4 regions of the Streptomyces sp. IBSBF 2435 genome follow, and region 3 is predicted to be linked to each of the others. Evidence: riboswitches for the same ligand, from Rfam matches in the RefSeq annotation. Region 3 holds a riboswitch; each other region holds the start of a gene.

Region 1 (3,978 bases), on a different contig from region 3:
ACTACAACGGCGCCAAGGAGAAGGCGAGCCAGCAGAACGCCACCGTCAACAAGCTGCTGGCGCAGGCGGCGCAGAAGACGCAGGCGCTGAACGACTCGCGCCGGCTGCTCGGGCAGTACGCCGCCGCGCAGTACCGCTCGGGCGGTGACGACTCGACCGGGCGCTTCCTGCTGGCCGACGACCCGCAGGACCTGCTGGACCAGGCGCATCTGACGAGCCTGCTGGGCAAGCGGCAGAAGTCGGCCGTCGAGTCCTACCGGGTGCAGCAGGCGGCGGCCACCCAGCAGCGCATCGAGGCGGCCAAGAGCCTGGCGACGCTGACCACCCAGCAGGCGCAGCTGCGTACCGCCAAGGCCGATGTGCAGACCAAGCTGGGCGCGGCCCAGACGCTGCTGAACAGCCTCACCGCGCAGGAGAAGGCCCGGCTCGCGGCGCTCCAGGCCCAGCAGGAGGCGGAGGCCAGGAGGAAGGCCGCCGCCATCGCGGCGCAGGAGAAGGCCAAGGCGGAGACGGCGGAGAAGGCCGGTACGACCGCGGGCACGACCGCGCACACCGTCCCGGCGAACGCGTCGGTGTCGGCCAAGGCCATCGCCTTCGCGCGCGGCCAGTTGGGCAAGCCGTACGTGTGGGGCGCGACGGGGCCCGACTCCTTCGACTGCTCGGGCCTGACGCAGGCGGCGTACAGGGCGGCCGGCATCCGGCTGCCGCGGACCACGGGCGAGCAGGTGGACGTCGGCACCCGGGTGTCGCAGTCGGACCTGGAGCCGGGCGACCTGATCTTCTTCTACAGCGACGCCAGCCACGTCGGCCTCTACATCGGCGGCGGCAACATGATCCACGCTCCGCACACGGGAACGGTCGTCAAGGTCGCCCCGATCACCGAAATGCCGATCTATGCGGCGGTTCGTCCGTACTGATCCCGCACGGAATCCGTACCGGCCGATCACAAACCGTAAGATCACAAAGCGATTTCGGTCACGTTGCAATCCAAACGTCCCAACTTTCGGAGAAGTTGAGTACGGTATCCCGCTAGGTGGTGCGTTCCCCGCCGGTGAAAATGCCGGCACCGCGCCGCCTCCGCTCAATCCGGCCCAGGCCGGAACCGGGGACCCACCACGCGCCATTGGGGTGAATCGGGACAGACGCCGGAAAGCGTTCGACCCGTAGGGCTACCTTCCCAGCCCGAACCCGTCAGCTAACCCGGTCGGCGGTTCACGGAAGGAGTCGCCTTCGTGGCGTCGCACCGCAAGCCGCGTCCGCGGATACTCGCCTCGACCGCCCCCCGTGCGGCGGTCGGCGTCACCGCGGCGGCCATCGCCTCGGTCACCCTGCTCAGCGAAAGCGCGAGCGCGGCTCCCGCGAAGCCCAAGCCCTCGATCACCGAGGTCAAGGCGCAGATCGACACCCTGAACCAGCAGGCCGAGGTCGCCACGCAGAATTACGACCAGGCCAAGGAAAAGACCGAGACCCAGCGCGACAAGACCAACCAGCTGCTCGCGCAGGTCGCCCAGAAGACCCAGCAGATGAACGAGTCGCGCCGGGTTCTGGGCCAGTTCGCCAGCGAGCAGTACCGCGACGGCGGTATCGACCAGACCGTGCAGCTGCTGCTCGCCGCCGACCCCGAGCAGTTCCTGAACCAGTCGCACATGGTCAGCCAGCTGTCCGCGACCCAGGCCGACGCGCTCAAGAACTTCCAGATCCAGCAGGAGCAGGCCTCGATCCAGCGGGCGCAGGCCACCGCGAGCCTGACCCAGCTCACCACCGCGCAAAAGCAGCTGACCACCCAGAAGAACACGGTGCAGACCAAGCTCGCCGCCGCTCAGAAGCTGCTGAACAGCCTCACCGCCGAGCAGCGCGCCAAGGTCGCGACCATCCACAAGGGCTCGACCTCGACCACGAGTTACACCTACAGCGGGCCCGCCTCCGGCCGCGCCGCCGCCGCGATCAGCTTCGCGCTCGCCCAGCGCGGCAAGCCGTACGTCTACGGCGCCACGGGTCCCGGCTCGTACGACTGCTCGGGCCTGACCGGGGCGGCCTACCGCGCCGCGGGCGTCACCCTCGGGCGGACCACGTACGACCAGGCCAAGCAGGGCGTCGCCGTCTCGAAGGCCGACCTGCGGCCCGGTGACCTGGTCTTCTTCTACTCCGGGCTGTCCCATGTGGGCATCTACCTGGGCAACGGCCAGATCGTGCACGCCCCGCACACCGGCGCGTTCGTCGAGGTCGCCCCGCTCAGCTGGATGCCCTTCGCCACCGCCCGCCGCGTGGCCTGACCGCGGCCCGCTTCCACGGGTCGCGGCAGCGGGGCCGCCAGCCGGGCCGGCAGCCGGAAAAACGGCCGATCGGTCAGGTTGGGTCGCACCAGGGCCCGGTCACCGGTCGAACGGCGGTCGTTTCCTTGCAGGGGTCGGCCGATAGGGGGCAGTCCCGGTCAGTGCCGCCCGGCGCGCCCCCCGGCAGGTTTAGCGTCGCTCCCCAGGTGGCCGACACCCCTTGCCGTCCCGGTCAGGACGGCACCGGTCACCCCCGCCGAAGGCCCGGCGGTGTCCTGCTCCCCCGTGCAGGCGCCGCCGGGCCGTCCCCTGGAAGGAGTGACGGCCCCGCAATGGCCTCACACAGTCCCGCCCGCACTCCCGCCCACCGCAAGAAGCGCACCGGCTCAGCCACCGGCCCGGCCGAAAGCGACAGCACCACCGGCAGCACGCGCACCACCAGCACCACCAGCAGTACCCGCAGTACCCGCGCCACCCGCGGCGCCCGCACGACCGTCCGGATCAGCGTCACGCTCGCGCTCGCGTCCGCCGCCTCCGTCTCGCTGTTCGGCGAGACCGGGTACGCCGACCCGCAGCTCACCCCGGCGCAGGTCGGTACGAAGGTGGCAGCGCTCTACCAGCAGGCGGAGCAGGCCACGGAGGACTACGACGGAGCCAAGGTGCAGGCCGACACCGCGAGCGCGGCGGTCGCCGCCCTCCAAAACGAACTCGCCCGCAAGACCGCGACGCTGAACAGCACCAGGGACGCGCTGGGCGGTATCGCCGCCGCGCAGTACCGCTCGGGCGGCATCGACCCGCTGCTGCAACTCGCGCTCAGCTCCGACCCCGACAGCTATCTCGCGCGGGCGTCGTACCTCAACCAGGCGGGCACCCAGCAGAGCGCCGCGCTGGCCCAACTGGCCGCGCAGCAGCAGGACATCGCCCGCACCCGGGCCCAGGCCACGGACAGACTCGCCGACCTGCGGGCCGCGCAGGCCAAAGTCGCCGACCACAAGCGCACCCTCCAGGCGAAACTCGCCGCCGCCCAGGCGCTGCTGGCCCGGCTGACCACGGCCCAGCGCGCGGCGGTCGCGGCCTCCGACGGCCCCGGCTCACCGGCGGGCGCGTCCGCCGCCCGGGACACCGTACGGGTCCCGCTCGCCGCGATCGGGGCGCCGTCCCCGCGCGCCGCCCAGGCGGTGGCGTTCGCCTACCGCGCGCTCGGCCTGCCGTACGTGTGGGGCTCGACGGGACCGAACGCGTACGACTGCTCGGGTCTGACGCAGGCGGCCTGGCGGTCCGCCGGGGTGTCACTGCCCCGCACCACCTACACCCAGATCAACGCCGGCACCCGGGTCTCCCGGTCCGAACTCCAGCCCGGCGACCTGGTGTTCTTCTACTCGGGTGTGAGCCATGTCGGCCTCTACATCGGCGGCGGCAACATGATCCACGCGCCGCACCCCGGCTCCCCGGTCCGTATCGCCCCGATCAGCGAGATGCCTTTCGCGGGGGCGGTACGTCCCGGTTGAGCCGGGGCGCGGCGGCGGACCTGTTGAGCCGGAGCCCGGCGGCGGCTCCGGCGTCACCCCGCCTCGGGCGGTGCCGGAGCCCGGCACCGCCGCCCGGTACTTGCCGGTCGCCGCGGCCTGCGCCCTGGCGCCGAACAGCCCGTACGCCCACAGGCGCGGCCAGGCCCGCGGTGACGGCCGCCCGCGGCCCCGGGCGC
Region 2 (3,978 bases), on a different contig from region 3:
CGAGCTGACCGCCGGCACGGGCAGCGGCGTGGACGGCGGCCCGCCCGACGACCTGATCTCCGGGCTGATCAGGGCGAGCGACCACGGCGAGCACCTGACGGAGAACGAGGCCGCGGCAATGGCCTTCATCCTGCTGTTCGCCGGCTTCGAGACAACGGTCAACCTGATCGGCAACGGCATGCACACGCTGCTGACGCACCCGGGTCCGCGCGCCGAGCTGCAGGCGTCCCTGGGCCGCGGCGAGAGCGCCCTGCTGGAGAGCGCGGTCGAGGAACTGCTGCGCCACGACGGCCCGGTGGAGCTGGCGACCTGGCGCTACGCGACCACCGCGCTGACCGTCGGCGGGCAGCCCGTCGCGGCGGGCGACCCGGTCCTCGTGGTGCTCGCCGCCGCCGACCGCGATCCCGCGCGTTTCTCCGCGCCCGACGCCGTAAACCTCGCGCGGGCCGACAATCCGCATCTCGGGTACGGGCACGGCATCCACTACTGCCTCGGCGCCCCGCTGGCTCGGCTGGAGGCGAGGACCGCGCTGGCGACGCTGCTCACCCGGCTGCCCGACCTGCGGCTGGCCGCCGATCCCGGTGACCTGCGCTGGCGCGGCGGTCTGATCATGCGTGGGCTGCGGACCCTGCCGGTGGCGTTCACACCCGTGGCGCCGCACGGGAAGTGACCGTACGTCAGGGCCGTGACCGCGACGTGATGAGCGCTACATCGACTTGTGATCCCCTGGCCAACACCGCTACGTTCTGCGGTCAACGCGAGGCACGCTCGGCTCGCGGGACGCGCCGGACCCCACGGTGCGCGGCACTTGCCGGTGACGGCGGGACGCGCGGGCGCGTAAGGCTGTGAGGAAAGGCGACCGCATGCTCTCGTCAGGGAACGGCAGGCACCGACGTCCCCGCCAGGCCCCAGCGGCCATGGTGACGGTCGCGGCGACCGGCGCGGGACTCGCGCTGCCGCTGCTGGGAGCCGGCGCGGGCGCCGCGCACGCCACGGAGGCCGGCACCTGGGACAAGGTCGCGATGTGCGAGACCGGCGGCCTGTGGAACGCCGACACCCACAACGGCTTCTACGGCGGCCTCGCCATCACCCAGGACACCTGGAGCCAGTACGGCGGCACGGTCTACGCCTCGCGGCCCGACATGGCCTCCCGGGCGCAGCAGATAGCCGTGGCGGAGAAGATCCTGGCCGATCTCGGCCCCGACGCCTGGCCCGGCTGCGAGCAGGGCACCGGACTGGTCACGGACACCGGGACACCCGGCACCGGCCAGACCGGCACCGCCCGCCGTGCCGCCGGCCGCCGGCACGCCGACCACCGCGCCGCCGGCCGCCGGTACGCCGACCGACCCCGCCTCGGGCACGGTGACGCCCCCTGCGGCCGACCCCGCCGCGCCCACGCAGAGCGCTCCTCCCGCCGCCCCGTCGGACCCCGCGGACCCCGGTACCCCCACGGACGGGGGCGGGCGCCACGGGCGCCCGTACAGCCCTTCCGACGAGGCGCTGGCCGCGGCCGACCGGGCGACCCGCACCGAAACCACCGCGGTCACCGCGAACACCGCGGATGTCAACGAGACCGGCAACACCGGCAATACGGGCGCGAGCGCCGGTACGGACCCGGGTACGTACAAGGTGGGCGAGGGCGACTCGCTGTCCGGGATCGCCGCCGATCATGACGTCGCCGGTGGATGGGGTCAGCTGTACGACGCCAACCACCAAGTGATCGGCGACAATCCAAACCTCATCAAACCCGGACAGATCCTGAATCTCGGCTGAGCCGTGACCGCCGGAAGGTCGAACTTCCGTGCCGTACGGGCCGACTGACAAAACGGACGTACGGTACTTCCAGGTCGCGCGGCGATGTGACAAGGCTCTCTCCCCTCCTGTGACCGGCTGCTCGCTCCCTGCTGAAATCCGGCGTTCCGACCTGCGGATTCGTCCAGCCCCCGAATGCCGGACGGCAGTTGGCGCCCGAAACGCGAGTGTTTGTTCAACCGGGTCCGGTGTGCTTAACGTCTAAGCGCCCGCCACAGCGGGCCCCGTCGGAGCGGAACGCCGAGTCCTGCCGCCGCACCCACGGGAACAGTCGACGCGAAAGCGCCGCAGGCAGGAGCGGGGGACCCACGGTCTTCCGCCGGACCAGAGGCAGTACGCCGCGCGGCACGGACAGCACGCCGCTGCGACGCCCACGCCACCGGTCCGGCTCGGGGTGAAGCCGGTCATCCGTGTACGTACAGCGGGTGCCGGCCGGGCAACTCACGCCCGAACCCGACAGCTGACCTCGTAGGCGTCGGTGAGGAACACACACATGGGTAAGCACCGTCGCGCCTCAAAGATGGTCCGATTCGCCACGTTCGCCGGTGTCGCCGGTACCGCCATCGCCCTGCCGCTGATCGGCGCCACGTCCTCCTCGGCCGCTTCCGTGGCCACCTGGGACGCCGTCGCACAGTGCGAGTCCGGTGGCAACTGGTCGATCAACACCGGCAACGGCTACTACGGCGGCCTGCAGTTCTCGCAGTCCAGCTGGGAAGCGGCCGGCGGCCTGCAGTACGCCTCCCGCGCCGACCTGGCCACCAAGGACCAGCAGATCGCGGCCGCCGAGAAGCTGCTCGCCATCCAGGGCCCCGGCGCCTGGTCCTGCGCGTCGGCCGGCGGCCTGACGTCGGGCGGCCCGTCGCCCGACATCAACCCCGGCGGCTCGTCCTCCTCGTCGTCCAGCTCCACCTCGGCCAAGAAGACCACCCCGGCCAAGAAGACCGCCCCGGCGAAGAGCACGGCCAAGCCTGCCAAGGCCGCCAAGCCCGCCAAGCCCGCAAAGAACACCGCCACGGACTGGCAGCGGCACTCCGGCCACAAGGGTGACTACACCGTCGTGTCCGGCGACAGCCTGTCCGGCATCGCCGCGAGCCACCACGTGGCCGGCGGCTGGCACAAGCTCTTCGACCTCAACAAGGACAGCGTCAAGGACGCCGACCTGATCTTCCCGGGTCAGCACCTGCACCTCGGCTGACGGCTGATCACCGGCCTGCTGCCGGGTTGTCCACCGGCAGGATCACGGACCGATCCCCGGGCGTCACCCGGCTGACGCCCGGGTGATCCCCCGGGCGGGACCTCACCGGCCGGCCGGGTACGCGGCTCGCCTCCGGGCGCCGCGTACCCGGCCGGTTTTCCGTCTCAGGGGCCGGGCCGAGGACCGGTACGGATGCCCCAGGCGGTTAGGCTCGTCCCGGAAAAGACGAGAAGACATCATCTGAAGGAGACAACGTGCCGTCCATCGACGTCGTCGTAGCCCGGGAAATCCTCGACTCGCGAGGCAACCCCACCGTCGAGGTCGAGGTCGGCCTCGATGACGGCAGCACGGGCCGGGCCGCAGTGCCGTCCGGCGCTTCCACCGGCGCCTTCGAGGCCCTCGAACTCCGCGACGGCGACAAGAACCGCTACCAGGGCAAGGGCGTCGAGAAGGCCGTCCTCGCCGTGATCGAGCAGATCGGCCCGGAGCTGGTCGGCTACGACGCCACCGAGCAGCGGCTGATCGACCAGGCGATGTTCGACCTGGACGCCACTCCCGACAAGTCCTCGCTCGGCGCCAACGCCATCCTCGGCGTGTCGCTGGCGGTCGCGCACGCCGCCTCCGAGGCCTCCGACCTGCCGCTCTTCCGCTACCTCGGCGGCCCGAACGCGCATGTGCTGCCGGTCCCGATGATGAACATCCTCAACGGCGGATCGCACGCGGACTCCAACGTCGACATCCAGGAGTTCATGATCGCGCCGATCGGCGCGGAGTCCTTCTCCGAGGCACTGCGCTGGGGCGCCGAGGTCTACCACACCCTCAAGGGCGTGCTCAAGACCCGCGGCCTGTCCACGGGTCTGGGCGACGAGGGCGGGTTCGCGCCGAACCTCGGCTCCAACCGCGACGCGCTCGACCTGATCATCGAGGCGATCAAGCAGGCCGGCTACACGCCCGGCCAGGACATCGCGCTC
Region 3 (3,978 bases):
CCCGGCAGGGCGCCGCTGGACGGCCCGCGACGAGGAGGAGGCGGCCAGGCGCCTGCCCCGGCTCAGCGTCATGTTCCCGCTGGACGGCCCCGACGGGGGCCGCGAGCCGCGCTGACCGCGCCGGCCCGCGGGGGAGCGGGCCGGGACCAGGCCGGCGTCAGACCCCGTTGACCAGCCGGATGTACCGCACCCAGTCCCAGTTCGGACCCGGGTCGGTGTGGTCGGTGCCGGGTACCTGGGAGTGGCCGAGGATGTGGTTGCGGTCCTTGGGGATGCCGTACTTGTCGCAGATCGCCGCGGTCAGTGCCGCCGAGGAGTGGTACAGCGCCGTGGTGAAGTAGGCCGGCTGGTCCACCCAGCCCTCGTGCTCGATGCCGATGCTGCGGGTGTTGTAGTCCCAGTTGCCCGCGTGCCAGGCGACGTCGTGCTCGCGGACGCACTGGTCGATGGCGCCGTCTGCGGACCGGACGACGTAATGTGCCGCGGCGGCGTGTGCCGGGTTCTGGAAGAGCGAGATCGTGTCGGTGAAGGTCTCCTGGGTGACGTGGATGATCACCAGCTGCACCGGATAGGTGGTCGGGCGGTTGGCCGCGGTGTAGTTGGCGGTGCTGGCCGGGGCCCAGGCGGCTGACGGGTAGTCGACCGCGGCGGCGCGGGGGCTGCCGGACGCGGTGGCGGCCTGGGCGGTGCCGGCGGGCCGGAGGCCGGCGGCCAGGCCCCCGGTGGCGGCGGCACCGAGTCCGAGCCCGCCGCGCAGCAGCGAACGGCGACTGGGCACCGCGGAGTTGGGGCGTTCCATCGAAGGCTCCCTGAGGCGTCATGGTGGGGACGGGTGCATGACAAGAACGTGGGGCCCGCCCATCGTGCGGCCCGCGCCCATGGCATGCCAAGCGGTTCGTGAATTGGCACAGGTCCAGACCACTGGCACCCCTGTCGCCGGTCCCGCGGATATCTCCGCGCGCACCCCGGCCTGCCTGCCCGCGCGGCCGTCCGTGTCCGCGCGTTCATCCGTACGGCGGAGCGCACTCCGCCTCGCGCCCCCACCTGTGCGCCCGCGCACGCCCGTACCGGCCGGGACTCGTACGCCATTGCGCCCTGCCGTCACCGACTCACCGCCCGTAGTCATTCCGACCGCTCCGATAACGACTGACACACGCTCACATCACCGTCAGGCCACGCCGCGTGTCCGGTTCATATGCTCTACATACACCCTGTCCGATTGGTTCCCGCCCCCAACTCTCCGATTCGGCTTGGAAAACCTCTCCGGCTCTATTAACGTTCGATAACGCAGCGCGGTCGTCACCGCCGCCGACAGGCGGCACCGTGCGCTTGCCGAATCCCGTCCGCGGGAACCGGGGACCCGCCCTTCCGCTACCGCGGGAGGGGTCCAATGGGGTGAATCGGGCAGCCGTCAGGCCCGTAGGAGACCTTCCTGCTCCGAACCCGTCAGCTAACCCGGTAGGCGAGAAGGAAGGAAAGGAGTGCGCCCCCGTGGCGTCCAACCAGCCTGCCTACGCTCCTGCCCCGGTAGCAGAACCGACCGGGGAGTGGCCCTTCGGGGAGCGGGACGGGTCCGTGCCGGCCGGCGGCCCGTCCGACGGCCCCGCCGTCTCCGACTCCGGTTCCGGCTCCGACGGCGAGTTCGACTACGGCTCCGAGGCCGCGGGCCTGCGCAGCCAGCTCCGCCTCCCGCGGCAGCGCGCCGGGCTGCCGGCCCGCGGTGCCGCCGTCGGGTCCACCATGATCGGTCTCGCGGCAATGGCCGCGGTCGGCGCCGGCGGAGTGGCGGCGGCGGCCGAGGCACCCGCCACCGCGCCCCCGATATCGCTGCCCGACACGCCCGCCTTCCCCGACGCCCTCGACGTCCTCCCGGCGCCGGCCATCGCGGCCGCGCAGCCCGACGTCGCGGTCGGCACCCCCACGTACGACCCCTCCGCCGTCGTTCACGCGACCGACGCCGGCCGGGACCCCGCGGGCGACGAGGACGCGACCCCGCCCGCCGCCGTTCCCGCCGACCCCGGCGAAGCCCTCCGCACCCGGATCATCGAGCAGGTCACCCGGCAGCGCGAGGCCGCCGCCCGCGTCGAGCGCGAGGCGGCCGAGAAGCTCGCCGCCGAGCAGGCGGCGAAGGAAGCCGCGGCCCGCAAGGTGCGCGAGCAGGCCGCCGCCGCGAAGGCGGAGGCCGCCGCGAAGGCCAGGGCCGCCGCCGAGGCCGCCGCGAAGGCCGAGGCCGACCGGCTCGCCCAACTCGCCGCCTCCTACGTCAAGCCGGTGGCGTCCTACACCCTCACCGCCGCCTTCGGCGAGTCCGGCAACATGTGGGCCACCCACACAGGCCAGGACTTCGCCGCCCCCACCGGCACCCCGGTGCACGCCGTCCACAGCGGCACGGTCACCTCGGCCGGCTGGGCGGGCTCGTACGGCTACCGGGTGGTCCTGCGCCTCGATGACGGCACCGAGCTGTGGTATTGCCACCTCTCGACGATGGTCGCCACGTCCGGCGAGGTCACCACGGGCGACACGATCGGCCGGGTCGGCGCGACCGGCAATGTGCCCGGGCCGCATCTGCACCTCGAAGTACGGCCGGGCGGCGGCGCGCCGGTCGACCCGGTGCCGTGGCTGTACGGCCACGACGTCGCCGTCTGAGGCGCCGCCCCTCGCCGCCGGTGCGTTCGGACATGCGCGTGGCCGCGCACGTCCGCCGAACCGGTCACCCGCAGGCCCTGCGGCCCGCCGCCCCAAGAACAGCCGGCGGCCCCGGCGTACACCCCCCCCGACGCCGGGGTCGTCGGCATATCGTCCCCATGCGGCAGCCGCTCGGGCGTGGTTGCTCAGCCGCCGCTGCCGGCCGGTACGCTCCCGGCCGCCGTACCGCTCACACGGTCGTGCGCGAAACCGGCCGCGAAGGCCAGCAGGCCCACCAGGTCGGGGCGTTCGGTGACGCCGTCCAGCGCGCGGTACTCGATCGCGGCGAGTACGGCCATCCGCTCGGGCAGGCCCCAGCGCGGGTAGGGGTCTTCGGCGATCAGTTCGGCCGCGAGCACCGGTAGCGGCCGGCCCGCCGCGTGCCCGCGGTGGACGGCGGCCCGCAAGTCCCACACGTAGTCGGCGTAGCGGCGGACATCCGCGGGGGTCATCACCGGGCCGTGCCCCGGCACCACGACCCGCGGCGCGCAGTCCAGGATGCGCACGCAGGCGCGGTGCACCGCCTCCAACGGCCCCGCCCAGTGCACCGGATGGTCCTCGTTGAAGAGGACATCGCCCGCGCAGACGACGCCCTCCTCCGGCAGGTGCACGATCAGGTCGCCCGCGGTGTGCGCGGGCCCCACCTCGATCAGCCGCACCGCCACCCCGTCGACGTCCAGGTCGAGTTCGCCGCTGAAGGTGCGGTTCGGGCGGACGACTGGCACGTCGCCGAAGTCGCCGTAGCGGCCGAAGTGCCGCTTCACGTACGCCCCGAAGGCGGTGTCCGGGTCGCTCCCGGCGATCAGCCCGGCCAGGGCGGCGGGCGAGGGCTCGGCGCACAGGTGCTCGCTGTTGGCGTCGGTGGCGATGATCTCGGCGCCGGGGAAGAGGCCGTTGCTGTACGAGTGGTCGCCATTACCGTGCGTGTTGACGACCGTACGGATGCCGGGCCGCGCTGCTGAGCCGTCGCCGTCATCCCTCTTGCCCTCACGTGTGCCCTTGCCCTCGCCGAGGGCCGCGATGAGCTGCTGGAGGTGGCGGGTCATGTCGGCGGTGTACGGGGTGTCGACCAGGAGTGCGGCGCCGGATCCCGCGTGTCGTCCCGTCACGACGACGCAGTTGGCCATGCCCCAGGTCGCGTGGCCGTCCGGGAGCCAAGCGTGGACGTTCGGTGTCAGCGACCGCAGGGCGTGCGGCAGAGGGAGGTTCATGGTGACTCATTGTGCTGCCCGGCGGGCCGCGCGGACGTACTGGCGGTCTCGCCTGGCGGCCCGGGCCGTTCCCGCGGCACGG
Region 4 (3,978 bases), on a different contig from region 3:
TGCTGGTGCAGGCCACGCACACCGCGTGGTATCTCGGCGCGGAGGAGGTCGCCGACACCGTCGAGCGGCTGGCGGCGCTGCGGCTGCCCGCCGGCGCCCCGATCCTGCCGGTCGCCGGCTTCCTGACCGGCGCGCTGGGCCGGGGCGCCGCCGGCCGGGTGCCGCCGGCCGTCGGCGAGGCCGCCGCGGCGGCGCGGGCGGCGCACGGCGGGCGGGTGGACCCGCGGGACCTGGTGATGCTGTGCGGGGTGGGCCTCACCCTCGGCCAGGACGCCCAGTCGCACGAGCTGACCACGGCGCTGGCCGCGGAGAGCCGGGAGAGCGGCGGGGTGGGGCGGCTCACCACGATCATGTTCTTCCGCGCGGAGGCGGAGATCTTCGACGGCCGCTACGGCGACGCCGCGGCGACCGCCGCGGAGGGGCTGCGGATCGCGGCGGACACCGGCCAGCGGCAGTGGGTGAGCCAGCTGAGCAGCGCCCTGGCGCACATCGCCGCGCTGCGCGGTGACGAGGACGGCTGCCGCCGCATGGTGGACGCGGCCCTCGCGGGCGGCTCGGGTACGGCGATGGCACCGGGCGCGCCCTGGGCGTACTGGTCCCAGGGCCTGCTGGACCTGGGGCTCGGCCGCGCCCGGGCGGCGCTGGACCGGCTCGCGCTGCTCGGCGAGGAGTCGGTGCGCCACCACATCTGCGCGACCCGCAGTGTGCCCGACCTGGTGGAGGCCGCGGTCCGGGTCGGCGAGCCCGGGCGGGCGGACGCGTCCTTCGCCCGGTTCGAGGCATGGGCGGCGCGGTCCCGCCAGGAGTGGGCGGCGGCGCTGGTGGCCCGCTGCCGGGCGCTGCGGGCGCCGGATACCGGCGCGGAGGCGTACTTCCACGAGGCGCTGGCGGCGCACGACCCGCACCGGCGTGCCATGGAGTCGGCCCGCACCGAGCTGCTGTACGGGGAGTGGCTGCGGCGGGCGCGGCGCAAGAACGAGGCCCGGGTGCGGCTGCGCGGTGCCCTGGACACCTTCGAGCGGCTCGGCGCGCACCCGTGGGCGGACCGGGCGCGCGGTGAGCTGGGCGCGGCGGGCGGCACGGTGCCGGAGGCGGCCGGGGACGGCGGCCCGGTGGACGCGGCGGCGGGGCTCACCCCGCAGGAGTCGCAGATCGTGCGGCTGGCCGCGGAGGGCCTGTCGAACAAGGACATCGCGGCCCGGCTGTTCCTCAGTCCGCGGACGGTCGGCTACCACCTCTACAAGGCGTATCCGAAGCTCGGTGTGGTCTCGCGCGGCGAGCTGGCCGGGATGTTCGGGTAGCCGGGACCGAAGGATGCCGGGGAGCGGCCGGGGAAAAGGCGGTGCCCGCCCGGGGATGGAATCCGGGCGGGCACGTTCTCGGGGGGCGCGCCGGAGGGTCAGACGGTGACGCCGTGCGCCGCGAGGTAGGCGACCGGGTCGATGTCGGAGCCGTAGTCCGGGGTGGTGCGCACCTCGAAGTGCAGGTGCGGCCCGGTGACGTTGCCGGTCGCGCCGGAGATGCCGATCTCCTGGCCGGAGGTGACGGTCTGGCCGACCGAGACCACCGGGTCGGTCAGGTGCCCGTACAGGGTGTACTTGCCGTCGGCGTGCTGGATGATCACGTCGTTGCCGTAGGCGCCGTCCGCGCCGGCGTGCACCACGGTGCCCGCGGCCACCGAGTGGACCGGGGTGTCGCTGTTGACCAGGAAGTCGACACCGGTGTGGTAGCCGGAGGACCAGTTGGAGCCTTCGGCGTGGTACTGCGTACCGATCGCGGCGTCGCCGACCGGCTTGCTGTAGGCGGTGGAGCTTGCGGCCTTCACGGCGGCGGGCGCCGCCTTCGCAGCCGGGGCGGACGCGGTCTTCGCCGCCGGGGCCGGGGCGGCCTTGACCGGGGCGGTGTTCAGCGTGAGGTGCAGGCCGGGCCGGATCAGGCCGGGGTTGGCGCCGATGACCTTCTTGTTGGCCTCGTAGAGCGGCTTCCAGCCGCCCTTGACGTGGTGGGCGGCGGCGATCTTCGCCAGCGTGTCGCCGGGGACCACGGTGTACTGCTGGGCCTTGGCGGACACGGCCGGCGCCTTGGCCGGCTCGGCGGCCGACGCGTGGGCGACGCCGACCAGCGGCACCACGAGGGCGACGCCTCCGGTGCCCGCGGCGATGCACACGCGGGTGAGGCGGTTGAGTGAGCGGGGCTTGCGGTGCTGTCCCTTTGCGGGCATGGGGGATTTCCTCTCCTACGCCTGCGAGGTGAGCTGTCGGGTTCGGGCAGGAGATGCCCGGCCGCGGTCCGCCGTGGTCGCGCTGTGCGGCGCGCGTACGGCAGTGCGGCTTCACCCCGAGCCGTCCGGGTCCTCCCGGACGGCGGCTTGCCTGGGTCCCCCGCTCCTGCCCTGAATGCTCGGCTGTTCCGGTGACCGGGCGGCGGCAGGATTCGGCGTTCCGCCCGGCGGATCTCGCGGACGTCCGGCCCGCGGTAGGGCGAAGCTAGACGACGCCCCGAGCGGCGGGCAACCAAACGCGGCATGCCGCACCATTCCGCCCGTACCGGTGGTTACTCCTCGCCATCCGCGCGCACCGGTACGTGTGCGCGCCGGTCACGGCGGGTCGAGCGGCGGGGTGCGCGGGGTGAGAAACGGGCCGCGCCGTGAACAGCGGGTGGTCCGGGGAAGCCGGACCGTGTTCACACCATGACGCCGGTCACACGACGAGCCGGAGGTGACCCGCATCACCGTGAAATGCCGGATATGTACGGCCGTTTCGGATGTGCCCTGAGTCGCGGCCGACAGGGCGCCGGTCCGCCCGTCAGTAGCTGCCCGGCGCTCCGCCGATCCGCGCGTCCAGCGTCCTGCTGAGCCGGTAGCCCACCGGCCGGAAGCCGACCGCGGGCCAGTGTCCGGCGGCCAGCGGGGAGGCGGAGTGCCAGCGGGCCGACATGTAGCGGTGGCCGCCGTCGTAGGCCCAGGCCAGCGCGGTGGCCAGCAGCACCCGGCTGATGCCCTCGCCGCGCGCGGCGGGCGCCACGTACGCCTCGGCGAGTTCGACGCAGGCTTCGGGTGTCACCGGGTCGGCGACGGCCGGGACGACCAGCACCATGGCGATCTCCTCGCCCCTGCGGGACGCGATCCAGGCGCCGCAGCGCGGGTCGGCGAGCGCGTCGGCGTAGTGCAGCCGCAGCGCGGCGAGCGCGCCCTCCGGCTGCGGCTGGAACATCGCCGACTCGCGCTGCCGCCGGGAGGACTCGGCGGCCATCCGGCCGATCTGCGGCAGGTCGCCGGGGCCGGCCCGGCGGATGCCGAGGCCGTCGACGCCGCGCGGCTGGCGGCCCCTGGCCTTGACCGCCATCAGGCCGTGCACCAGCTCGCGCCCGAAGCCGAGGTCGGACCAGGGGGCGGTGGCGATCTCGCCGGCCGGCACCTGTACGTAGTGGACCAGACGGCGGTCGGCGACCAGCCGGTCGGCGATCCGGGCGTACAGCGAGCGCAGCACCTCGGTCTCCCGGCCGCCGGGCAGCGCGTGGCCGCCGTAGGGGACCAGGGCGGAGCGCGGGTGGGTGCGCAGCGCCGCCGGGTCGTCCGGGGCGAGGGTGACCGGCTGGGCGGCGAGGTAGCCGATCAGATTGCCGTCGCCGTCCAGCGCGCGGCAGGATTCGAGGCCGGGCACGGCGTGCAGCTTGCCCACCAACTCGTCGCCGCGCACAGGTCCGTCCGCCAGCCAGGACCGCTGGGAGGGGGGAAGCCGGGCGCGCGAGAACCAGCGGTCGTAGCGCTGCACGGCCAGGGGTATGTGCTCGGCGGTCAGCGGCGCGGTGGCGACAGTCATGGTGTTCGAGGACGCTAGCGGCGTGCGCACCCCCAGGGCAAGGCGGGACGTCCAGGGGCCGCCAACCGGTGCGGGGCGGGGCCTTCAGCCACTCCGGGAACGGGCGCGGCGCCCGTTTGCCGCGCCCGTCCGGGCCGGGGTGCGGCGCCGTTTGCCG

Evidence for each region. A riboswitch is a leader RNA that binds a small molecule or an ion and turns the genes downstream of it on or off. The one in region 3 is predicted to bind cyclic di-AMP.
Region 1: it holds a riboswitch for cyclic di-AMP, as region 3 does, so the genes downstream of both, V7E46_RS08700 (C40 family peptidase) here and V7E46_RS30295 (M23 family metallopeptidase) in region 3, are expected to answer to the same signal.
Region 2: it holds a riboswitch for cyclic di-AMP, as region 3 does, so the genes downstream of both, V7E46_RS12200 (transglycosylase family protein) here and V7E46_RS30295 (M23 family metallopeptidase) in region 3, are expected to answer to the same signal.
Region 4: it holds a riboswitch for cyclic di-AMP, as region 3 does, so the genes downstream of both, V7E46_RS10210 (M23 family metallopeptidase) here and V7E46_RS30295 (M23 family metallopeptidase) in region 3, are expected to answer to the same signal.

Annotation. Positions count from the first base shown of each region.
Region 1 covers NZ_JAJSYW010000030.1:20,979-24,956, reverse strand. The annotation lists gene V7E46_RS08705 (C40 family peptidase) at 1-917, shown strand, start outside; cyclic di-AMP (ydaO/yuaA leader) riboswitch at 1,069-1,225, shown strand; gene V7E46_RS08700 (C40 family peptidase) at 1,233-2,273, shown strand; gene V7E46_RS08695 (C40 family peptidase) at 2,606-3,781, shown strand.
Region 2 covers NZ_JAJSYW010000047.1:25,869-29,846, forward strand. The annotation lists gene V7E46_RS12185 (cytochrome P450 family protein) at 1-670, shown strand, start outside; partial or broken gene V7E46_RS12190 (transglycosylase family protein) at 1,023-1,160, shown strand; gene V7E46_RS12195 (LysM peptidoglycan-binding domain-containing protein) at 1,288-1,773, shown strand; cyclic di-AMP (ydaO/yuaA leader) riboswitch at 2,086-2,302, shown strand; gene V7E46_RS12200 (transglycosylase family protein) at 2,306-3,007, shown strand; gene eno (phosphopyruvate hydratase) at 3,262-3,978, shown strand, end outside.
Region 3 covers NZ_JAJSYW010000237.1:1,620-5,597, reverse strand. The annotation lists gene V7E46_RS30305 (DUF4240 domain-containing protein) at 1-115, shown strand, start outside; gene V7E46_RS30300 (N-acetylmuramoyl-L-alanine amidase) at 158-799, opposite strand; cyclic di-AMP (ydaO/yuaA leader) riboswitch at 1,321-1,479, shown strand; gene V7E46_RS30295 (M23 family metallopeptidase) at 1,492-2,646, shown strand; gene V7E46_RS30290 (MBL fold metallo-hydrolase) at 2,832-3,896, opposite strand; gene V7E46_RS30285 (MmyB family transcriptional regulator) at 3,893-3,978, opposite strand, start outside.
Region 4 covers NZ_JAJSYW010000037.1:1,227-5,204, reverse strand. The annotation lists gene V7E46_RS10215 (helix-turn-helix transcriptional regulator) at 1-1,301, shown strand, start outside; gene V7E46_RS10210 (M23 family metallopeptidase) at 1,400-2,221, opposite strand; cyclic di-AMP (ydaO/yuaA leader) riboswitch at 2,227-2,416, opposite strand; gene V7E46_RS10205 (GNAT family N-acetyltransferase) at 2,805-3,821, opposite strand.